One region of the Pseudoalteromonas issachenkonii genome, then DNA from elsewhere that is predicted to be linked to it. Evidence: predicted binding sites of a transcription regulator. Region 1 holds the regulator's gene; the other holds the start of a gene.
What was found. The regulator LexA, encoded in region 1, represses DNA repair genes until DNA is damaged. The targets are predictions, from matches to a motif close to TACTGTATNNNNATACAGTA.
Positions count from the first base shown of each region.

Region 2: PISS_RS09235 (SulA-like leucine-rich domain-containing protein) is a predicted target of LexA. The motif match lies at 9,039-9,058, and genes of this name have one in related genera.

Region 1 is NZ_CP011030.1:3,213,019-3,225,536, reverse strand. It holds gene hmpA (NO-inducible flavohemoprotein) at 1-1,039, shown strand, start outside; gene PISS_RS14985 (endonuclease) at 1,079-1,732, opposite strand; gene PISS_RS14980 (hypothetical protein) at 1,985-2,365, shown strand; gene PISS_RS14975 (PaaI family thioesterase) at 2,395-2,838, opposite strand; gene lexA (transcriptional repressor LexA) at 3,037-3,654, shown strand; gene coxB (cytochrome c oxidase subunit II) at 4,148-5,290, shown strand; gene ctaD (cytochrome c oxidase subunit I) at 5,290-6,882, shown strand; gene PISS_RS14955 (cytochrome c oxidase assembly protein) at 6,882-7,412, shown strand; gene PISS_RS14950 (cytochrome c oxidase subunit 3) at 7,448-8,323, shown strand; gene PISS_RS19150 (DUF2909 family protein) at 8,226-8,534, opposite strand; gene PISS_RS14940 (SURF1 family protein) at 8,549-9,289, shown strand; gene PISS_RS14935 (hypothetical protein) at 9,279-9,773, shown strand; gene PISS_RS14930 (COX15/CtaA family protein) at 9,786-10,775, shown strand; gene cyoE (heme o synthase) at 10,788-11,717, shown strand; gene PISS_RS14920 (SCO family protein) at 11,714-12,331, shown strand; gene PISS_RS14915 (STAS domain-containing protein) at 12,495-12,518, shown strand, end outside.
Region 2 is NZ_CP011030.1:2,005,608-2,018,125, forward strand. It holds gene PISS_RS09195 (fumarate hydratase) at 1-908, opposite strand, end outside; gene pabB (aminodeoxychorismate synthase component I) at 1,075-2,433, shown strand; gene PISS_RS09205 (NUDIX hydrolase) at 2,426-3,001, shown strand; gene PISS_RS09210 (L-serine ammonia-lyase) at 3,103-4,479, shown strand; gene cysB (HTH-type transcriptional regulator CysB) at 4,745-5,722, opposite strand; gene PISS_RS09220 (hypothetical protein) at 6,018-6,773, shown strand; gene PISS_RS09225 (NCS2 family permease) at 6,889-8,181, opposite strand; gene PISS_RS09230 (SEL1-like repeat protein) at 8,300-8,761, shown strand; gene PISS_RS09235 (SulA-like leucine-rich domain-containing protein) at 9,084-9,518, shown strand; gene PISS_RS09240 (YchJ family protein) at 9,558-10,034, shown strand; gene PISS_RS09245 (DUF6172 family protein) at 10,102-10,404, opposite strand; gene PISS_RS09250 (VC2046/SO_2500 family protein) at 10,617-11,144, opposite strand; tRNA gene PISS_RS09255 (tRNA-Tyr) at 11,257-11,341, shown strand; tRNA gene PISS_RS09260 (tRNA-Tyr) at 11,391-11,475, shown strand; gene PISS_RS09265 (M48 family metallopeptidase) at 11,501-12,193, opposite strand; gene PISS_RS09270 (PAS domain S-box protein) at 12,439-12,518, shown strand, end outside.

The DNA of each region.
Region 1 (12,518 bases):
AGAAACGGGTCGTCAGCAATTTGCATTATTTAATGCGTTGGCTGCGTACGCGCAAAATATTGATAATTTAGCCGTGTTAAAAGAGGCGCTAGCGCGAATTAATCATAAGCATACCAGCTTAAATATTTTACCTGAGCATTATCCTATTGTGGGCGCACATTTAATCGGTACGTTAAAAGAGCTTATTCCTGAGCAGTTTACTGCCGATGTTGAATATGCGTGGCGCGAGGCCTACGGTGTACTTGCTGATATTTGTATTACCGAAGAAGCGGCATTGTATGCGCACAGTAAAAACAACCATGGTGGCTGGGCAGGCACGCGCCAGTTTGAAATTACTGATAAACATGTTGAATCTGAATTCGTAACTAGTTTTACGCTGACACCTGTGGATGGTAAAGCAGTTATTACCTACAAGCCAGGACAGTACATTGGCATTAAAGTTAAGCCTGAGGGCGCAGAATATGAAGAGATCCGCCAGTATTCTATTTCGCAAAAGAGCAATGCTAAAAACTATCGTATTAGCGTTAAAAAAGAGTGCCAACCAAAGCCTGGCGTGGTGTCTAATTATTTACACTCACTAGAGCAAGGCGCACGAGTAGAGTTATACCCGCCAGCGGGAGACTTCATTTTAAAAAATGAGGTAACTCCAGTGGTACTTATTTCAGCAGGCGTTGGCCAAACCCCGATGATGGCGATGCTGCAAACGCTACTTAGTGGTGATAAAAATCAAGCGATTAGTTATTTGCACGCGTGTGAAAACAGCCGCGAATTTTCATTTAAAGGGTATTTAGCGCAGCAAACGGCAATGCATCCACAGCTAAAAACATTTACTTGGTTTAATCAAGGTGGCGAGGAGTGTGATTTCACTGGGCTAATGGATTTAACGGTGCTTGAGGCATCATTACCTATTAGCGAAGGGGCATTTTATTTGTGTGGACCAGCATCATTTATGGCTTACGTAAAAGGCCAGCTACTTGATTTAGGTGTGCAAAGCTCAAACATTCACTACGAAATATTTGGACCACACCAAGCGTTATAGGTTAATTAAAAGCGTGTGTTACACGCTTTTAATTTAAACTTACAGCTTTTTACTATTTGTGTTAGCAGCATAAGCTTGTTGTTGCCAAGCATTAAATAGCTTTTGTTGTTTAGCTGAAATTTTTAAACCATACGTTTTTTGCATGTAAGCGTACGCATCGGCAATGCGTTTACGTGCATGAACAGGCGGTTCAACAACACGTTGTTTAAAATTAACTTTAACCTCACAGCGACCATATTGCGTCGCGTTTTGGGCTAACATGCCAAAGCGGTAGTTTGAGCGATCGGCGTTAATTTCACCAATTGCAGGGGCTAAATTGTTTATATCGGCTTCCATCATGCGAAACTTAGCGCTAACTTTGCGGCAGTTTTTACGCCCACCATCTTGCCAACATTGTAACTGGTGACCAAATTCCCATGCAGGGACAATATGTTCCCATTCAATTCGCAGGGCACGTTGATTTACTTTGCCTGAGCGGGTTAGTGTGTTGCGAGGCACGTAGCCACAATGGGTAGGGTCGGGTACCAACTTTTTGCCTTGTTTTTTTATATCGCAACCACAATAAATACTTTTAGCGTTTTCGGGAAGGGTATTAATTAAGTGCTTTTTGGCACTCGAAAACCGCGTAAATTGTTCGCCCATTGCTGAAAAACAAGCACAGCAAGCCAACAAAGCTAAAATAAACCGAATCATATCCATCACATACGTGAACTACAGGAGCGGCTAGTTTAAGGCCTAGAATAAAAAAGTAAACTGCCGCCGGCATGCTTTAATTTTAATTTGCGTATTTTGTAGAGGGCGTTTTTGAGGAGTAAATAGTGGGCAATATTCAGAGGCTAACGCTAAAAATGCGTTAATGAGGTGATTCCTGCGTTGTTGATTTGGTATAACGGTAAAACTGCGTTAAAGTTTGCAATGAAATTAATAGAGGGTAAAAACGAGATAATGTCGGAAATTCAATTTTTAAATGTAGATCTAGAGCTTGAGTCAAAGCAAGATATTAGCGTATTAGTTGCTGATTTAAAAAAGGTCGCAACTATTTTACATTATGATAAAGACGAATACCGTCAACTTGCTCGCATTGAGGTTGCAGGTGAAATAACCACGCCAGATAAAGCGATTAATCACTTGTGTGAGTTAATCGAGTCGTGTTCACGCAATGCATTAAAGCAATGGTTGAGTTGTTCACGCAGAACTTTCGATATTGGGTTTGAGTCTGGCACTTCGCCAAAATGCTTTAACCAAGCCTTACATGCAGATACCTTGTTACGTATATCTGCAATTGGTGCAGGCGTAGAAATTACTATTTACCCTCTCGAAAAGTAATTTAACTTCAACCTTGGTTAATTGACTTACTAGCCTTTTCGCTCAACTACGGCTGCGGTCATACGTGATACGCAGCAAAGCTCATTGCGGCTATTGGTTATTTTAATATCCCAAACCGAGCTGCGCTTGCCGATATGATAAGCTCTCGCTGTGGCCGTTAATGTGCCATTGCGTGATGCCTTTAAATGACTTGCACTGATTTCTTGGCCAACACAATAAAATCGATTGAAATCAACCATAAAATTAGCGGCATAACTTGCTACTGTTTCAGCAAGCACCACATTTGCACCCCCATGAACGATACCCATAGGGTTATGATGCTCTGGAATTGCCGGCATAGTTGCCACTAAGTAGTCATCACCAATTTCACTGATCTCTATTCCCATGGTTTTCATGAGTGTCCCTTGGCCTGTAATACCTTGATCTAATTGCTTACAAAACTCTAATGTAATCGGTTGATGCCAAATACTCATGCTAGCTCCTTGGATAAGTAATTGAGAATTAAAATTTATTAATATGATAATGCGTTGCTAATAATTACATTTATCACCCTGCTTTTAAAGTAGGTTATTGTTTGATGATAACGGCATATAAGGCATTAATTTATATTTGCGATTTTTAAATAACTGTATATACTCACAGTTAATTGTACTGTATGGAAAACCAGTTGTATGCGACCATTAACGAAACGCCAAGCGCAAATACTCGAACTCATTAAAGTGTTTATTAAAGACACTGGTATGCCTCCTACACGTGCCGAAATTGCACAAACACTGGGTTTTAAAAGTGCGAATGCTGCAGAAGAACACTTAAAAGCACTGGCCAAAAAAGGTGTTATTAAAATGAAGCCAGGCGCGAGTCGGGGCATTCAGCTTGTTGAAGAGGAGGAGCCAGAGCAGTTGGGCTTGCCTTTAATTGGCAGGGTTGCTGCCGGTGAGCCAATATTGGCGCAACAGCATGTAGAAAGCCACTGTAAAATTGACCCTTTAATGTTTAAACCTGCGGCCGATTTTTTATTGCGTGTTAACGGTATGAGTATGAAAGACATTGGTATTATGGATGGTGATTTACTTGCTGTGCATAAAACCCAAGTTGCCGAAAATGGACAAGTTATTGTTGCCCGTGTTGACGACGATGTAACCGTGAAGCGTTTAGAAAAAGCGGGCAGAAAAGTACTCTTACATGCTGAAAATGATGAGTTTTCAGCTATTGAGGTCGATTTAGAAAATGAGTCGTTCAATATTGAAGGCTTAGCGGTAGGTGTTATTCGTAACGCTGACTGGATGTAGTATTAAAGCATAATTTAGCGCTTAATAGTGATTAGGCGCTGGGTTTGTTAGCAGCACAATGTCTAACTTATCAAATGTATGACTATATGTTGTTAAGTGCTTCTCCTATCATAAATAAAATCACTAAATACTTTATAAATAAACAAATTTACTCTGCTTTTTTAAGTTAACAATTTTTTATATTTCTATCCTGTAATTTCAATACACCCCTTACTAAACCTGACTCTTAGATTAATTGCCTGACTAGTTGCTATTTTTTTAGCTGCGCATTTTAAAAAATACACCTTGTTTATTTTTCATACTCACCTTGCTTATTGTTTATTTTTTAACTAGTTATTAAAGAGCTGGAATAAAAATAACTCACAGCTTAGTCGTTTTGAGAACACACATTTACTAAATCCAGCACCCTTATAAAAAATAAAAATAACGAATAGGCGTTTAAGCCGTATGCCTCTTCGCTTTGCGTCAGCAATAGCATCAAAGGAGCCGTCACATGGGTAAGCTGAGTTCTTCCTTGTGGCTTATATTGTTTGTTTTTTCGCAGAATGTGCTTGCTAATAGCCAATATAATATGCGTAAAGGCGTAACCGATATAAGTAATAATGTATACCAACTGCACATGACTATTTTTTTAATATGTTGTGTGATTGGGGTGATCGTGTTTGCCATTATGTTTTGGGCACTCATTCATCATCGCAAATCTAAAGGGGCTGTCCCTGCCCAATTTCATGAAAGCACCAAAGTAGAAATACTGTGGACTGCGATACCTTTTGTCATATTAATTGTTATGGCCATTCCTGCGACTAAAACCTTAATTGCCATGGAGGATGCCAGCAAAGCTGATCTCACCATTAAAATTACAGGCTCACAGTGGAAGTGGCATTACGAGTATATGGGGGAGGACGTTGAGTTTTATTCCATGCTAGCTACCCCTCAAAATGAAATAACCAACCTTGCTGATAAAAACCCGAATTATTTACTCGAGGTCGATAAACCGCTGGTACTACCAATTAATCAAAAAGTACGTTTTTTAATGACTTCAGATGATGTTATTCACTCATGGTGGGTGCCTGACTTTGCCGTTAAAAAAGATGCAAACCCTGGGTTTATTAACGAAACATGGACCAATATTAATGAGGTTGGTACTTACCGTGGGCAGTGTGCAGAGCTTTGCGGTAAAGATCATGGTTTTATGCCTGTTGTGGTAGAAGCTAAAACAGAAGAAGACTTCAAAACGTGGTTAGCAGAGGCTAAACAAGCCAAGCAAAAAGCAGCTGAAGCAGACGCTGCGTTATTAGACCAAGTTGTACCAAAAGAAGAGCTGATGGCGCTTGGTGAGCAGGTTTATATGGCGAGCTGCGCGGCGTGCCATCAACCAACTGGCTTAGGCTTACCGGGTGTTTTCCCGGCCCTTAAAGGCAGCCCAATAGTCATAGGTGATATCAAAGGGCATATAGATATTTTGCTCCACGGTAAACCAGGTACGGCTATGCAGTCTTTCGCAAAGCAATTATCAATCAAGCAAATAGCAGCTGTTATTACCTATAAACGCAACGCGTGGGGTAATGACACTGGTGATGTAATTCAACCGAGCGAGATACAAGCGGCACTGGATGCTGATGGGGAGGCTAAATAATGAATAGCATTGCAGAACAACCTAATACCAATGAGGCTCATCATGCCCATCAACCTGCCACAGGCTTTAAGCGCTGGTTATTTACAACCAACCATAAAGATATAGGTAGCTTATATTTAATTTTTTCACTCACCATGTTTTTAATTGGTGGGGCAATGGCGATGGTTATTCGAGCTGAGTTATTTCAGCCGGGCCTACAACTGGTTGATCCTCACTTTTTTAATCAAATGACCACAGTGCATGGTTTAATAATGGTGTTTGGTGCGGTTATGCCAGCCTTTACCGGCTTGGCAAACTGGATGATCCCGCTAATGATTGGTGCGCCAGATATGGCCTTACCGAGAATGAATAACTGGAGCTTTTGGATTTTACCGTTTGCGTTTTTAATCCTATTAGCTTCATTATTTATGCCCGGTGGTGGCCCTGCATTTGGTTGGACCTTTTACGCGCCGCTTTCCACCACTTATAGTAACGACAACACAGCAATGTTTGTATTTGCTGTGCATATTATGGGTATTAGTTCGATTATGGGGGCCATTAATGTGGTGGTCACCATAGTAAATATGCGTGCTCCGGGTATGACGTGGATGAAGCTGCCGTTATTTGTGTGGACATGGTTGATCACGGCGTTTTTACTTATTGCAGTTATGCCGGTACTTGCTGGTGCAGTTACTATGGTGCTCACCGATAAATACTTCGCGACCAGTTTCTTTGATGCCGCTGGTGGTGGCGATCCGGTGATGTTCCAACATATTTTTTGGTTTTTTGGTCACCCTGAAGTTTATATTATGATTTTGCCTGCCTTTGGCATTATTTCTACGATTGTTCCCACCTTTTCACGTAAAAAACTATTTGGTTATGCCTCTATGGTGTATGCCACCTCCTCCATTGCCTTGTTGAGCTTTATTGTGTGGGCGCATCATATGTTTACCACTGGTATGCCCGTGGCGGGTGAGTTGTTTTTTATGTACGCGACTATGCTGATATCGGTACCTACCGGCGTAAAAGTATTTAACTGGGTAGCGACTATGTGGCGCGGGTCTATTAGCTTTGAAGTGCCAATGCTGTTTAGTATCGCATTTATTGTGTTGTTTACTTTAGGTGGTTTTTCGGGGTTGATGCTAGCGATTACACCTGCCGATTTCCAATATCATGATACCTATTTTGTGGTTGCACACTTTCATTATGTACTCGTAACGGGCGCGGTGTTTTCTATTATGGCGGGGGCTTATTATTGGCTGCCAAAATGGACCGGAAACATGTTCAATATTACCTTAGCAAAATGGCATTTTTGGTTGTCGTTAATAAGTGTAAATGTGCTGTTTTTCCCAATGCATTTTGTTGGGTTAGCCGGTATGCCACGCCGTATTCCAGATTATGCGCTACAGTTTGCTGATTTTAACGCCATTATTAGTATAGGTGGGTTTGCCTTTGGTTTATCGCAATTATTATTCGTGGTGGTTGTGTATAAATGTGCAAAGGGGGGCGACAAAGTGCCTGCAAAAGTTTGGGATGGAGCTGAGGGGCTTGAATGGGAAGTTGATTCACCTGCGCCTTATCATACGTTCTCAACGCCGCCGGACATTAAATAATGACTCACTTGCCGTTATTAAAAAAGCTGGTGGTGATTTGCATTGCAATGTTTGCATTTGCATTTGCCATGGTCCCTTTGTATGACGTGTTTTGCGATATAACGGGGCTTAATGGTAAGCCCTCGTTAGAGCAGGCACAGCAAAGTACCTTGGTCACTGAAAATAGAGAAGTCAGCGTTAGTTTCACTACGCATGCGCAAAGTGGTGCGCCTTTTGAAGTTAAATCTAAAGAGTACAGTGTAGATGTAAAGCCTGGGGCCATGCGTGAAGTTAAGTTTAGCGCTAAAAATAACAGCAATGAAGATAAAGTAATGCAGGCTATACCGTCGGTAGCACCAGGAAAAGCGGCCAAGTATTTACACAAAATAGCGTGTTTTTGCTTTGATCAGCAACCGTTAAAGGCAGGTGAAGAGCTGGAGTTTACATTATTGTTTTATGTAGATACTGAATTACCCAGTGATGTAGAAGAGTTAACCCTGTCTTATACCGTATTTGATATTAGCGAGAGGCTAGTAGCCAGTAATAACTAGCTTATAAAACTAGTGAAAAACTAGGAGCAAATAAAATGAATCAAAAATATGAACATTATTATGTACCAGAGCAAAGTCCATGGCCAATAGTTGGGGCAGTTGCGTTATTTTTTATTGCGGTAGGCGCAGCCTTAACCGTAATGGATATGGGCAAAGAGGGTGGTAATGGCGTTTACTTGTTATACGTAGGTATAGCTGTACTACTTTACATGCTGTTTAGCTGGTTTAAAAATGTCATACACGAGTCTGATCAAGGGCTTTATTCTGCACAAATGGACCGTTCTTTTAGGCAAGGTATGAGCTGGTTTATTTTTTCAGAAGTGATGTTCTTCATGGCATTTTTTGGGGCGCTTTTTTATGCTCGCATGTTTTCTGTGCCTTGGCTTGGAGGTGCGGATAACAACGCCATGACAAATGAAGTATTGTGGCCGACGTTTGAAGCCATGTGGCCATTGCTAAATACCCCAGGAGGCACCACGACCCAAGCAATGGGCTGGCAAGGGTTGCCGCTTATCAACACCCTTATTTTGCTTGCCTCGTCGGTAACTTTACATTTTGCCCATGTGGCGATGGAAAATAATAAACGTACCCCACTCAAAGTATGCTTGGGAGCGACCATTTTACTCGGAGTGTGCTTTTTAGGGCTGCAGGTAGAAGAGTATATATATGCTTATAACGATCTTAACTTAACCCTTGATGCGGGCATTTATGGCAATACCTTCTTTTTGTTAACCGGCTTTCACGGCATGCACGTCACCTTAGGAACAATTATTTTATTGGTGGTGTTTTTGCGCATTATGAAAGGACATTTCACTAAAGATAAGCACTTTGCCTTTCAAGCTGCAGCTTGGTACTGGCATTTTGTTGATGTTGTTTGGCTGTGTTTGTTTGTATTTGTGTATGTGCTTTAGTGATTAAGGGGGACTGATTTGCCGTAATAAAACCAAGTTTTAGTGCGGCAATCACCATCACTAATACCACAACAGAAAATAACACCCGACGCCCTAAAAAGTGAGACATAGGGCGTCCATTGGTTTTCCCTGACACCATAATTAATAAAGCACGAAATAAATTAAATAATATAAATAATAACAGTAGAACAATAATAATTTTAATAATCACTGGATTTTACCCTTATGCAGTTAGTTGTATTTAACAAACAAAAGCTTAGCTCAATAATAACAATTTGCTTGGTTGTTATTGTGGTATTGGTTTGTGTGCGACTAGGGTTTTGGCAATTACAGCGAGCAGAGCAAAAGCAACAGCAGCTTAGTGCCATTGAAAATATACAACAACATGGCGTAATGAGCTGGGCAGAGTTACAACAGCTGCCAAAAGAGTGGAACAAAACCGGTGTATTGGTTTCGTTAAATGGTTATTTTGACACTAATAATTATTGGTTGCTTGATAACCAAATCTATAATGGTCAGGTTGGTTACGACTTACTGGCATTATTAAAACTGTCTGATGAATCACGCTTTTTGTTAGTGAACTTAGGCTGGGTAAAAGCAGAACGTTCAAGAGAAATCCTACCAAACGTAACAATACCTAGTGGTAAATTTACGTTAACGGCACAAATTAAAGAAGATAATTTAAGTGGCTTTACCTTAGCCAATAACAATACTCAGTCGGATTTAGCCAAACGAATTCAAATCATTGATTTACAAGCATTGAGTAGCCAATCTAATCGCCCTTTAGTGAATTTTATGGCTTACCGCCAAGGTCAAGCTGATGAAATTGCTGCCCCTCATTATGAAGCCGTTGTTATGAGTCCAGAAAAACATTATGCCTACTCAGTACAGTGGTTTTTAATTGCGGTTGCCTGTGTGGTGGTCGCTATTTTTGCAAGCAGGAAGAGGATAGATAATGAAAAATAAACCCCTGTTACTCTTTGCTGTGTGCTGCGCTATTCCCTTAGTGCTGGCTTACAGCGCGTTAAAACTTGATTGGCTACCTACAGCAATTACTAACCATGGTGAATTTTTAGAGCGTGAAATTAAGCTAGACAATTGGGCGCAGCATAACCCTAAGCAATGGACCATCGCTTTAAATTATTCAGCACAATGCAAAGCGTCTTGCACAGAGCAATTAGCCGCTTTAGACAACTTATATGTTGCCCTTGGCAAAAACCAACACAAAGTTGATATGGCTATTATGGGACAGCCTGAGCTAGTTACAACGCGTTGGCATGTTATTGATGAGCAACAGCAGTTAAAACCTGCCAGTTTGTATTTAATCGATCATATGGGGCTGATTGTACTGGAGTATCCATTTAGTTCTCAACCACAAGAAAACCGTTTGATCCAAAAAGGGTTATTAAAAGATCTAAAAAAATTACTCAATTACTCTCGTTCGAGCTAAGTAGAGGATGCTATGTATAAAAACTATAAAAATTTGGTATTAGCAACGAGTTTATTCGCATTAATTGTGGTGGCTCTGGGCGCATACACGCGTTTAAGTGACGCAGGGCTTGGTTGTCCCGATTGGCCTGGTTGTTATGGCTTTTTAACCGTGCCTAAACACGAAGCAGAGATTGCACAAGCGATTCAAAGTTATCCCGATATGATATTTGAAAAAGCAAAAGCATGGAAAGAAATGATCCATCGCTACTTTGCAGGCACGCTTGGGGTATTAATTTTAGTGTTGTTTATTTTAGCTTTTCTAAAGCGTCAGTACCCAACCACGCCTGTAAGGTTGCCTATGATATTGCTACTGCTTGTTATTTTTCAGGCCGCATTAGGTATGTGGACGGTTACTATGAACCTACAGCCGCTTATAGTTATGGGGCATTTGCTCGGAGGATTTAGTATTTTAGCGTTATTAACGCTATTGTATTTGCGTCTGACCAGCCAACCTATTACGGGTGGTGATGCGGGCGCAAAACCTCACTTTAAATTAAGCCTCGTGGCATTAACGGTACTGATTTTACAAATCGCCCTTGGTGGTTGGTTAGCGGCTAATTATGCGGCTCCACATTGTAATGGCTTACCGCTATGTAGTTACGCTCAGCCTTTTTCATTCAGTAGTGTCTTTCAGCTCCCCCTTGAGCACAGTAATTATGAATTTGGTGTGTTGTCGCAACAGGCGCGTATGTCTATTCATTTACTGCATCGAATATGGGCCTTAGTTACTTGCATTGTTTTAGCCTTGGTGATGTGGCGTATATACAGTCATGCCTATTCGCAAAAAATTAAAAGCTGTACGGTGAGTGTGTTAGTGGCGTTATTTTGCCAGATAGCTTTAGGGTTAGCCGTGGTGCATTTTCATTTTCCGTTAGGCGTGGCACTGGCGCATAACTTAATGGCTGCCATACTGTTATTAACTATGGTTAGGTTATGTTATTACCTAAAAGTACGTACTTAGAGGGGAATGATTATGGCACTTACAATTAATAAAAAAGCAATGCAGCCCGTTTACAGCGCATCGTTATTGACTAAAAGTTACCACTTAATCCAAGACTATTTGGCAATAAGTAAATTTAAAGTAGTGGCTATGCTAGTGTTAACAGCATGGGTTGGCTTAGCGCTAGCCCCTGATGTTGGCAGAGGTGTTGGGGTTCAGTTCATCAGTTTATTAGGGATTGGATTACTCTCTGCGGCCGCCGCAATCATTAATCATGTGGTTGATAGCGAAATTGATAGCAAAATGGCACGCACCCGCCATCGCCCTGTTGCTAAAGGGCGTTTAAGTAAATTACATGCACTGAGCTTTGCTGCTGTGATTGGCGTTGCGGGCTTTATTATGCTGATGTTGTGGGCAAATACGCTCACAGCCATACTGACCTTATTTGCACTTGTTGGTTATGCGTTTATTTATACGTCATTTTTAAAACGTGCCACACCACAAAATATAGTTATAGGGGGATTAGCCGGTGCAATGCCTCCATTACTCGGTTGGGTGTCTGAAACAAATCAAATGGCGGCAGCCCCTTGGTTGCTGGTGATGATTATATTTACCTGGACCCCACCTCATTTTTGGGCGCTCGCCATCGCACGTAAAAGTGATTATGAGCGGGCTAAAATCCCCATGTTACCGGTCACCCATGGTATCGATTTTTGTAAAACATGCGTGCTTGCATATTCGGTATTACTCGCCATTGTATGTGTGTTTCCTTATTTGATTGGCATGTCAGGGCTTATTTATCTAAGCGGGGCATGTCTTCTCAATATTGTATTTATATACAAAGCAATTAACTTAAAGTTTGCCGCCAAAGAAGACACTGCGATGGATTTATTTCGTTTTTCGATTATTCATTTGATGATACTATTTATCATCTTATTTATAGATAAATGGCTAGTTATATGAAGCAGTTATGGTGTGGTTTAGTTGTTTTTTCAGTACTCTTTTTATCGGCCTGTAGTGATAAAAAAAATTTACAAGATCTTGATGCGTTAGTTTATGAAACCGCAAAGCCGTTATCTGACTTTTCGTTGAGTGATCAACAAGGGAAGTTAGTAACCAAACAGCAGTTTTTAGGCCAATGGAATTTAGTGTTTTTAGGTTACACAAGTTGCCCTGATATTTGCCCGATGACGCTAGCTAAGCTCAACAATGCCTATAAAAATTTGCAGGCTGAGTATCCACTACAAGTATGGTTTATATCTGTTGATCCTAAACGTGATATTGCTCAAAAACGTAAAGAGTACATAGATTACTTTAATCCAGATTTTTTAGCTGTATCAGGTGAACATAAAGACTTATTTCCATTTGTCCGCGAGCTTGGATTAATTTACGCAATTAGTGATAGTAATGAATCCGACTATGCGGTGGATCATAGTGCATCTGTTGCCCTTGTTGATGGCAGTGGCGCACTAAGGGCTATTTTTAAGCCTGAATTTAAACAAGGAGATGTGCCTTTGGTTAATACTACAAAATTAACCGCAGAATTTATTGAAATAGCCGAATACTACAAAAACTAGCTTTTAAAGGTTTTACGATTTTAAAGGGGCTTTATGCCCCTTTTCGCGTTTTTTATTAACGGTTTTTAATTAATTAGTTATTTTTTAGTCGTTTTTATGGCGTTTTCATTATCTCGGTCTAAGCTTTTGTTATGGATTGAGTTGATAAGGAAAAGCTTAAAAAATGCTTAAACTACCAAACGAACTT
Region 2 (12,518 bases), 1.2 Mb from region 1:
CAATCTTCTAATTTAGGTGCTTTTAAATTCGCAGGGCCTGAACCATCAAGCGTAAAGTGTACGTGGCGCGTAGCAGCACAATTTGGGATCATAACCACTGGCTTTGAAGCCGCGTGAGTTGGCGCCGTTTTAATTTTAATATCAACAACCGTGGTTAAACCGCCAAGGCCTTGCGCACCAATACCTAACTTATTCGCACGTTCAAAGATTTCTAAACGCAGTTTTTCTTCTGTTGTTTCTGCGCCGCGCTCAATTAGTTCATGAATATCAACCGGATCCATTAATGACTCTTTCGCCATGACCGCTGCTTTTTCTGCCGTGCCACCAATACCTATACCTAGCATGCCTGGTGGACACCAACCCGCCCCCATTGTTGGTAGCGTTTTTTCTACCCACTCGGCCACATCGTCAGATGGGTTTAACATCACCATTTTACTTTTGTTCTCTGAGCCACCACCCTTAGCAGCCACCATTACTTCAACTTTATCGCCAGCAACTAAGTCAATGTGTACCACTGATGGCGTATTATCTTTAGTATTTTTACGTGTTCCCGCAGGGTCGGCAACAATCGATGCGCGCAATGGGTTATCTGGATTTAAGTACGCACGGCGCGTCCCCTCATCAACCATTTGTTGTACTGTTAAATCGGTTTTATCCCAATTAACATCCATACCTACTTTTACAAAACAGGTGATTATCCCGGTATCTTGACACAGCGGGCGCTTACCTTCTGCCGACATACGCGAGTTAATTAAGATTTGTGCAATCGCATCTTTAGCGGCTTTGCTTTGCTCTTTGTTATACGCTTTTTCTAGCGCTTGAACAAAATCAAGAGGATGGTAAAACGAGATGTATTGCAAGGCATCTTCGATGCTATCAATAAAGTCTTGCTGACGAATTGTACTCATAGTGGTTCCTTAAGTTGTTGTTGCGCACGCTGCACGTAAGCTTTATCAAACCCGTGACGGTGGTTCGAACTGTTTTCAACCACAGCGCTCACTAAACGCTGCCAAAAAAATTTGACTTATGATACCCTCCCAGCCCGTTTCGAGCCAGTTCTTAAAGGGGTAGTAAATGCTAAACAATAAAAAAAATTGTGTTGAATTAGCCATATCACAAAATTGTATAGAGGTATTTTCGCATTTTGCTCATTTACCCTACGCTATTTTGCTAGATTCGGGTGATAGCGATCACATTAACAGTCGTTTTGACATGATTGCGATTGAACCTCAAAGCACCCTGGAAGTTAAAAATAATCAAACTGTTTTTAATAACCAGCCAAACATAAAAAGCTGCTTTGAAATAATGAATAATGAACTGGCAAAGTTAGACAGCACTAAAGCCGCCAACAACTTACCTTTTAATGGTGGCTGGCTGGGTTATTTTGGCTATGACTTAGGCCGTACTATAGAGCAACTACCAAGCAGCGCTTTACACGACATAAATTTACCGCAAATGGCGGTTGGACTTTACCTCGATGCACTGATTTACGATAAACAACTGCGCACGTGGTTTTATGTTTCGCAGCCCAATGTAGACCGCCTTTGGCTATATCAGCAATATTTAGCGCAACCACCTAAACATGAAAGCTTTTCGCTTACATCACCGTGGCAGTCAAATATGAGTCAGACTAGCTATAGCGAAAAGTTTGCCGCGATTGAAGAATACCTAAAAAGTGGTGATTGCTATCAAATTAACTTAGCGCAGCGTTTTAGCGCACATTACCAAGGCTCGCCTTGGAGCGCCTATGTTAAATTAACTCAGGCTAATAAAGCGCCTTTTTCTAGTTTTATTAATCATCCTCAGGGCGCTATTTTGTCAATCTCACCCGAGCGTTTTATTGCAGTACACGACAATAAAGTAGAAACAAAACCCATTAAAGGGACTTTACCTCGCAAAGCAGATGCCCTTGAGGATGCAAAACAAGCGACCTTGCTGGCAAATTCGAATAAAGACCGCGCCGAAAATGTCATGATAGTGGACCTGCTGCGAAATGATTTAGGAAAAGTCGCTAAACCGGGCTCGGTTATTGTGCCCTCATTATTTGCTATTGAAAGTTTTCCGGCGGTACATCATTTAGTAAGTACGGTCACCTCAACCCTTGATGAGGGAAAAACAGCGGTTGATCAGCTGGAAGCTGCGTTTCCCGGTGGATCAATTACAGGCGCACCAAAAGTCCGTGCCATGGAAATAATAGAAGAACTAGAGCCACATAGACGTAGCATTTATTGTGGCTCTATTGGTTACATTAGTGGCTGCGGCAATATGGATACCAGTATTACTATTCGAACTTTAGTCACACATCAACAACAAATATATTGTTGGGCTGGGGGTGGTATTGTTGCTGATTCAAAAGTCGAATTGGAATATCAAGAAACTTACGATAAAGTAAATAAAATACTTCCTATATTAAATGAAGGTCGCTTTGAATAGTGAAACCATTTCGGCTCGTTTTCAATTAAACCGCAGTTTAGCCGTGGATCAGCTCAAAGATAATAAAAAAAAGCGCGCAAGCGCAGTAATGCTGCCATTGATTGATATAGATAACGAAGCACATATTTTATTGTGTAAGCGACCAACCTACCTTCATCACCACCCTGGGGAGATTTGTTTACCGGGTGGCAAGTTTGAAATTGATGATGTTAACCTACGCACCACCGCACTGCGTGAATTACATGAAGAGCTTAATATTGCCCCGCAAAATGTCCATGTGTTAGGTCAGTTACCTGAATATTCAACCCTGACCGGATTTACTATACGCCCCTTTGTAGGCTTAATTAAAAAAGAAACAGTGTGGGAAAACGACCACAACGAAGTGCAAGCTAGCTTTTTACTCTCTATAAAAGCGCTGAATAACGCGGCTAACTGGCAACCTTTGCCCTTTGAACGAGGTGGAAAAATCATTACCTTAAATGGCTTTATCACCCCACACGGGCTTTTGTGGGGAGCCACAGCCAGCATTATTAAAAACTTTACAAAACAACTCGCCATACCAGTTTAAATCTTTACTAATAAGGGTTACACACCTGCGTTTCCACGTTATTATAGTCGACCGTTCAAAGAACAGCTTAATGCTGAGAAAACTAAGTAGAGACACACATTATGATCAGTGCATTTGATATGTTTAGCATTGGTATTGGCCCTTCATCGTCACATACCGTTGGCCCAATGCGTGCATCACGCTTATTTGTTAATGACCTAAACGAACAACAACTATTAGCAAATGTGACCGATGTAAAAGTAGAGCTTTACGGCTCGCTTGGCCAAACAGGTGTTGGCCACGGCTCTGGTAAAGCAGTGATACTTGGCTTAGCAGGGTATGATCCTGAAACCATTGATGCCGATTTAGTGGATGACATACTCGCTAAAATTGAAAAAGAACAGGTTATTTACCTGAACCAAACTCACAAAGCTAAATTCCCTAAGCAGGGCGCGATTGTTTTTCATCGCAGAAAGACACTCCCTAAACATTCCAACGCAATGGAAATTATTGCCTATAACAATGGCGAAAAAGTATATAGCAAAGTTTACTACTCTATTGGTGGCGGATTTATTGTTACGGATGAAGAGTTTGAAAAAGAAAAACAAGCCGCTTTAGATATCCGTGAAGAAAACCCAGCCCCGTTCCCGTTTGGCTCGGCTAAAGAATTACTCGAAATGTGTAAAGAGTCGGGTTACAGCGTATCAACGTTAATGATGAAAAACGAAAAAACGTTACGCAGTGAAGAAGCCATTAAAGATGAGCTATTTAATATTTGGCAAGTAATGAAAGCCTGTATTGAGCGAGGTATGCGCACCGAAGGTATTTTACCTGGCGGATTAAAAGTAAAACGCCGTGCGCCAAGCTTATATTTAAAGCTTAATGTAGAAGTCAGTAACGATCCGCTGCGCGCCATGGACTGGGTTGATTTATTCGCATTAGCTGTAAACGAAGAAAATGCAGCCGGAGGACGTGTAGTAACTGCCCCCACAAATGGCGCAGCCGGAATTTTACCTGCAGTATTAATGTATTATCATACTTTTATTAAAGAAGTAGACCGTGATATTGCTACCCGCTACTTATTAACTGCCGCTGCAATAGGCATTTTATATAAAAAGAATGCCTCTATTTCTGGTGCTGAAGTGGGTTGCCAGGGCGAAGTCGGTGTTGCTTGTTCAATGGCCGCAGGCGCACTTACTGAAATTGTTGGTGGTAACGTTGTACACGTAGAAAATGCCGCTGAAATTGGTATGGAACATAACTTAGGGTTAACCTGTGACCCTGTTGGCGGCTTAGTGCAAGTCCCCTGTATTGAACGTAATGCAATGGGCGCTATTAAAGCAATTAATGCGTCGCGCCTTGCTATACGCGGTAGTGGTGAGCAAAAAGTATCGCTGGATAAAGTAATAAAAACCATGCTCGATACGGGTAACGATATGAAAACAAAATACAAAGAAACCGCTCGCGGTGGACTGGCCGTTAATATTATCGAGTGCTAATTAACCTGAACTCTGGTTAAGAGATTTACTAACATATTGAATCAAAATGATATTTATGTTTATTTTCTCTAGCTAGAGATTTTTAGTGAAAACAAGGCGAAATTACGCGTCAATAGCTAGCCTATTGCAAGTAAATTCAACGCAGTTAGCGCTGAAAATAGCTGCTTAAGATGAATTTATTATCCACAGTTCAGGTTAATTACATAGCACAAAAAAAGCCGCTTAGTTGCAAAACTAAGCGGCTTTTCATTGCTGTTTATGGCCGTTACTTTACAGGAAGTTCAATATCAGCAAATAACTTATCAACATCTTCTTGATTTCGCAGTAAACTCGCACGCTCTACTCGCTCTTTAGTTAAATGCGGTGCAAAACGTTCGATAAAGTCATACATGTAGGTGCGTAAAAAGCTGCCCTTTCTAAAACCAATTTTAGTCGTGCTCGCCTCAAATAAATGGCTAGCATCAATGCACACTAAGTCGCTGTCGTTTACCTGATCAATTGCCATAGATGCAACCACACCCACACCTAGCCCTAAACGCACATACGTTTTAATGACATCGGCATCGGTGGCAGTAAATACAATATGTGGCTCTAATCCGTAAGCATTAAATGCTTTGTCGAGCTCCGAACGACCTGTAAAGCCAAATACGTAAGTAATGAGTGGGTATTGGGCTATATCAGCCACTGTTAAATTATCCACTTTTTTCGCAAGGGGATGATCTTTAGCAACCACAATACTACGATTCCAATGGTAGCAAGGCAGCATTACTAAATCTGAATATAAATGAAGCGCTTCTGTGGCAATGGCAAAGTCAGCATCACCGCGAGCGGCTGCATCCGATATTTGCTGTGGTGTACCTTGATGCATATGCAGTGATACCGCAGGATATTTTTGAGTAAAGCCTTTAATTACACTCGGTAACGCATACCGTGCTTGTGTATGCGTGGTAGCAATATTAAGTTTGCCTTGATCGGGCAGCGTATGTTCATTCGCAACCGCTTTAATACCCTCAACTTTTGAGAGTATTTCGCGTGATATGTTAATGATTTCCTCGCCAGCGCCTGTAACATGAGTTAAATGCTTACCACTGCGGCCAAAAATTTGTACACCGAGCTCATCTTCTAACATACGTACTTGCTTAGAAATACCAGGCTGGGAGGTAAATAAACTCTCAGCCGTAGCTGAAACATTTAATTTATGATTTTGAACTTCTACGATATATCTAAGTTGTTGTAATTTCATGGCTATGTAGTTTCGTTATAATTCACATTGACAGATAAAAGCGCACCCTAACTATAGGTAGCTATATAAAAGGCTGATTAATGTTACATAATATAACAATTAATTTGTTGAAATTTCAGGTTAACACAATAAATAAACTTGAGGTAGCAATGATTATCAGCAATCGAAACATAACATATTAAGATTTAAACGCTTTATGGTGACGCTTTTTTCAGTTAATCTGAGCAAAGTTTCCCACCTTTTATATATTTAATGTAAGATTAGATAATAAGGTTAAGAATTTGAGAATTATAACATGATAGTTTCCATTATAATTGTATTAATTGTTGCACTTATAGTCATTGCACTATGGGTTAGTGCTGTTCAGCAACACAAAGAAAAACAAGAAGCTGAACGACGCAAAGAGTTAACAAAACAAAAAGCAATCATTGAAGAAACCGAAGAAGCATTAATGAATAGCGCCAACATTCCACTTTCAGAGGCAACTCAGCGAATATTACAACGACGAATTCATGATGCGCTCAGTCAAATGGTGTCTATTTCAAGCGGAGGTAGTGGACTAAAAAACCGCTTAAAAGAAGCAAAAGAGCGACTACAAAACCCAATTCAAGATGGTTCAGATGGCTTTGTATTACCAGGCAACGACAAACAACTGATATCGCTGATACAAGGCATTAAAAAGTTACGCACTATTATTCGTTCTGAGCATAATAAAGGCAAAGTAGACAGCCAGGTATTTATTGCAGAAGACAAACGCCTTGAAAAGCTACAACTAAGAATCAACATTGAAAGCCAAATAAAGCGTGGGTTATCAGCGCAAACAGCTGGAATGATAGGCTCTGCTAGGCAGTACTTTGAAAAAGCAGCTGCCACACTTAACAGTGTTTCATTTAATGACGATTACATTACGGCAAAACGAGCTGAAGTTGAAGGCTACCTTGAAACGATAAGTAATGAACTCAAGGCATCAAATGCTACATCATTGAAGAAAAAGAACGAACAAGAGCAAGATGATTTAGACGTATTATTTGCACCTAAAAAGAAATGGTAATTCCTTTCTAAATAAAAAAGCCCATGCAGTTGCATGAGCTTTTTTTTGAATAGGATTTTGCCCCACTTTGTGTTTACATATTAGGACATATACACATTCTAACAAGCTGACTGCATTAAGATAAAAATGCGAACTTAACAATAAACAAGGCAGTTAAAATCCAAACACTAATGCTTACCTGATCTTTTTTGCCACACAGCACTTTTACCGCCGTATAAGAAATAAAACCAAGTGCAATACCGTGTGCAATTGAGAAAGTCAGCGGTGTCATTAATAATACAACACTCACCGGAATTGCATCAGTCATGTCGTCCCAATTCACAAACTTTAAGTTTTGTAGCATCAATACAGATACATATAAAATAGCTCCCGCGGTTGCGTATGCAGGCACCATTTGAGCTAAAGGCGCAAAAAACATCATCAGTAAAAAGCAGCAACCCACAACTACAGCGGTCAAACCCGTTCGACCACCAACAGATACACCTGCAACAGACTCAATGTATGACGTGGTTGTTGAAGTACCGAGCATTGCACCTGCAATGGTTGCTGTGCTGTCAGCGCTTAATGCACGACCTAAACGCGGCATATTACCGTTTTTATCTGCTAAACCAGCCTTCTGAGTTACCGCAACTAACGTGCCTGAGGTATCAAACAAATCAACGAATAAAAACGCAAAAATAACACTCAACATCGACAGTTCAAACGCGGCACTAAAGTCCAGTTGCATAAAGGTCGGCATGATAGAAGGTGGCATAGCAATAACACCATGATACTCCACTAACCCCATAGACACAGCAATCGCGGTGACTAGTAAAATACTAATCAGTACGCCACTTTTAAAATCGCGATAAAGCAGTGCAGCAATAACAAAAAAGCTGAAAATAGCCAATAAAGGACCAGGCGAGGTAATATCACCCAACTGCACCAGTGTTGCAGGACTTGATACAATAATACCGGCACTTTTAAGTGCGATGAGAGCTAAAAATGCGCCAATACCCGTTGCTATTGCTTGCTTGAGCACCAGAGGGATTGCATTAATAATCCACTCTCGCACCTTAAATAAGCTTAGAATTAAAAATATACACCCTGACATAAATACCGCACCCAACGCAGCTTGCCAGCTATAACCCATACCTAATACAACACCATAGGTAAAAAATGCATTTAATCCCATACCCGGTGCCAATGCCAGTGGATAATTGGCCCACAAACCCATAATAAAACACCCTATTGCAGCAGCAATACAGGTGGCAACAAAAGCAGCACCTTGGTCCATACCGGCTTCTGCAAGCATAGCTGGGTTTACGAATACGATATAAACCATCGTAATAAATGTAGTCATACCGGCAATACATTCACGGCGAACCGAAGAATCATTTGCACGGATTTTGAATAAGGCTTCGAGCATAATAAACTTGTGGTTGTAAAAAGTGGCGAGATTTTAGCATAAAAATAACTTTTTACAGGACATTTTACCTTGCTATATACTAAACTAGCTAAGTGATTAAAATAACAAACGAAGTAGCATGATCAAAACGACACCAAGTGGCCAAGACTTAGAGCAACAATTAGACAACATTCTTTCTTTTGTAACGCAACCAAGCGATGCAAATCTCCCTGCGAGCTCTAAAAACACCGATCAAGACACATTAAATAAAGCCCTTTATTACCTTAAAAATGAACAAGGCGCCTTAGCCGCAAAATGGATGCGTTTGGCAGCAATGGCAGGAAATTATCGCGCGCAGTTTTATTTAGGGCTGTTTTTTATAAAAGGACAAGGTGTGCCGCAAAGTGTATTTCATGGTGCTGCGTGGCTTAGCTTAGCCGGTAGTCAAGGCTATGAACCTGCCATAGAAGCAATGAGCGATATACGAAAACATATTAGTACCAAACGACTTAAAGATGCTCAATGCTACGCAGCCAGCCTGTATGAACAAATTCACCAGTTACAATTCTCACATTTGATCCCCTCTAGTAGCGAAAAATAATTTCACTGCCCTAAAACTCATTTCATCTGTAAATTAATTAAGCGTTTATAGCCAAAACAAGCACGCTTAATTAATTTAAACTACTGTATACCCCCTGTTCATCTGTATTTATTTGCTCCCAGCCTTAAAATTAATTCTGTGGGCATTAACTTTCAATAAAAATTAAACCATTGTTATATATAGATTATTTATATATTTATAGTAACTGTCGCGTTTTAAGATGAATAACTGTACAAAAAAATAGCAAAAAACACTTGCACCAAACAACTGTATAAACTACTGTATGAATGTACTGTATAAAAACCCAGTGAGTGAGAAGATTATGTTACAGCCAATTACCGTAAGAACAGTTAAAAGCTATCAACAAGATGACCAATCAGATTGTGTTAACGTTGTACAAATTGAAGATGAAATTTCAGCAACGTTTGAGTTATTAAAAGTATTACACCAATACAACAGCCTAAACGCATGGACACTGTTAATAGCACCAGATAACGTACCGAGCAAAGCGCTACTTGATTCATGCTCAATTGATACCAGTAAATTACTGGTTATTCGTCAAAAGCATTTAGTTAATTTAGAGTATGTTTTAAGTTCTGCACTTCACAATGGAAATTTTGCCGCGGTGATCACCTGGACTGACATAATAAATAACCAACAACTGTCGCAGTTATCATTAAACTTGAGCCATACGCGCACTAAGTTGTATTGCTTTAGCAAAAAAAGCGCTCACCCTGAGATTTCACTTACGCAATAAGCTTGATAAACTAGCGTTTTAATACACAGTACATTTATCATGACTTCTAACGCCCTATTATGTTTTTGTGGCAGTCAGCAACCTTATGCTGATTGCTGCGAGCCTTTTCATTTAAAAACCAAACAGCCACACACACCAGAGCAACTTATGCGTGCACGCTACAGTGCTTATGCTGTTAAAAACGCGGTTTTTGTTCGTGAAAGTTATGCAAAAGAAAAACAAGCTGAAAATTCAATTTCAGAAATTAAAGATTTTGCAAATAGTTGCCGTTTTATAAACTTAACCGTATTAGACTCTGGTTATAATGATGAAACAGGATTTGTTACATTTAAAGCTCACTACTTTTATCAAGATTTATATTGCGAGTTGGCAGAAAATTCAAGGTTTATTAAAGAAGATGGACAATGGCGATACCTTGATGGTGAGATTACACCGGTTGCCGATATTAAAGTAAAGCGCAATGATACGTGCCCTTGCGGCAGTAATAAAAAGTATAAAAAGTGTCATAGTGTATAAATAACAGCTACAAAAAATGGGCCACAAGGCCCATTTTCAAAAACTACACTAAACGCAAATTAGCGTTTTACTCGCCATCATCTTCATCGAGGTCTTGACGCTGTGCAGGTCTTGCTAAAATCTCTAAGTAAAAAGAAGTTAAACCTTGCTTTTCAATTTCACTGATGTGATTGTTAATTTCAGCAACGTGAACCACTTGGGCTTCTTCAGCCGTGTTACCAAACTTACAATCAAATGCCCAGTAGTCGGCATCAACAGGTAAAGTTTTATTACGTTCTCTTTTCAAATATTTTTTCACTTCATGCTTTGCAGCATCAACCATACGAGGGTATTTGATTTTCTCATGATTCAGCGTGAATGTTTTCTTCATTACGTTCCTAATTACCTTGGTTTAATGATAATGGCATTTAATGTCATACCATTTGCGCCATTATAGCAATTGCATTTAAATTTTGGATGCTTTTTTTATATTAAATCAGTTATTAAAATAAAGCACCTATAAAACCAATAGTTACTTACTACTATAAACACAGTTTATTACAATCAAATGGCATGTATAAAGCAGCAATTGAACACATATAATTAGGCACTAAACAAATGTAATGGCTGGTGGATAGCTTCATTTTGTAAATCATCATAAAATGCCACCGCATCCATTTGAGGGTTTGATAACTCGGTGTTGGTATTTTGAATTCGTCGACGTACCGCTAATTCACAGTTATCAATGACAGTCAGTGGAATGTGGTTTTTATCATCACGAATATTAAATGGCTCAGGCTTTAAGCACTGAGTTAACTTTATATCACTCATCCCTACAGCGCTTCCCATTTTTGCTAAAAGCTCTGTGTTATTTTTACCAATTAACATATTAAAGGTATCTGGCGCTAATGGCTGCTTTGGACCTGCGCCAAATTGTTTACGCAGAGCATTTTCATCAGCTTGATCATGCTTAGTGTCACTTTTGGGTAGGTGGAATTCACTAAAATCGAGTGCATCGTGAGAGAGCATTGCTAATAAAAGTGCAAACTCGCCTCGGCGGTTTTCGTGCACACTTTCGTTAAGCCTCGTTTTTAACTGGCTCTCCGTGATTAACAAATCACCAATCTGCATAGACTTTAGCCTATTTAACTAATTAATAAGTATTTATCGGCTAAATTTGAATTTTCTTTAGCTTTTTTCTTTACTTAAATAAGAAGTTTGCTATTATCTGCCGCGTTGCATTGGAGGGGTTCCCGAGCGGCCAAAGGGATCAGACTGTAAATCTGACGGCTCAGCCTTCGCTGGTTCGAATCCAGCTCCCTCCACCACTTTTCTTAGGCTAAGTTAAGTGGGGCCAAATGCAATAACAATTAGTGTGGAGGGGTTCCCGAGCGGCCAAAGGGATCAGACTGTAAATCTGACGGCTCAGCCTTCGCTGGTTCGAATCCAGCTCCCTCCACCACTTCTCTTCTCTACCTTATTTCTTTTTATTCAAATACCCACTGTAAACTCATACCATGATTGTTTAACCAGTTACTTGCTTGTTTATAATCTGAATAAAATAATCCCACACGTTGCCAAAATTGAGCGCTGTGATTTAAATATTTTAAATGTGCTAATTCATGAACAATCACGTAGTCAATAACCCATGTCGGTGCACTTGCCAAGTGTAAGTTGAAGGTTAGTTCACGCCTGCGATTACAACTACCCCAGCGACGTTTATACAATTGAATACGAATATTACTCGGTAGCTTTTCACCCATCAGCTGACAATAATCGTTAACTCGCATTTCAATATAGCTTTCTAATTTCTCATGCAAAAACTGCTCTAGCAAACTTTGATACATTTGCGTTTGATGCTTTACACGTGAAGAAATACTCAGTAACAGCGTTTGGCTTTCATTGTGCTGCTGCCATTGAGTGCGTACTGCGTTTTCAAATTGCACATTAACAGCTTCATTAAATAATTTAATACTCTGGGTTTTGAGTGGAAACTGTCGTGTATCGGCTTGAATTTGTTGCTTATGTAACTGAGCATCAATCCAGTCCTGTTTACTTAACAGCCATTCATTAATTTGTGTTTTCGTTACAAAATGGGGCGCATATACCGTAAGCTCACGTTGTGCGACTTTGATAGCCACTGTTTTTCTTCGCTTACTACGCTTTAAAGTGTAATCCAACAATGAATGCTGCCTATTTATAATTAACCACTGGGTTTTATTTTACCTTGTACCATAACGGCTAATCTATAAATAATCCCTACTAAATGCCATTTTAATAACAATGGATTTAGTGCTACTCAATAAATAGTATGGTTTAGAGCTTAAAACACTTACGTTACTTTTGTAATTTATAACTCAATACCTTGTGATTATTATTGTATTTTATATTAGACTGAATTTAAGAGTTATTATGTGAATGATTGATGTTAGCTAATTTTTTTATAAACGAACCAGATCCAAGCCTAATTATTAATGGTGTATACGACCCAAGTTTAGTGACACT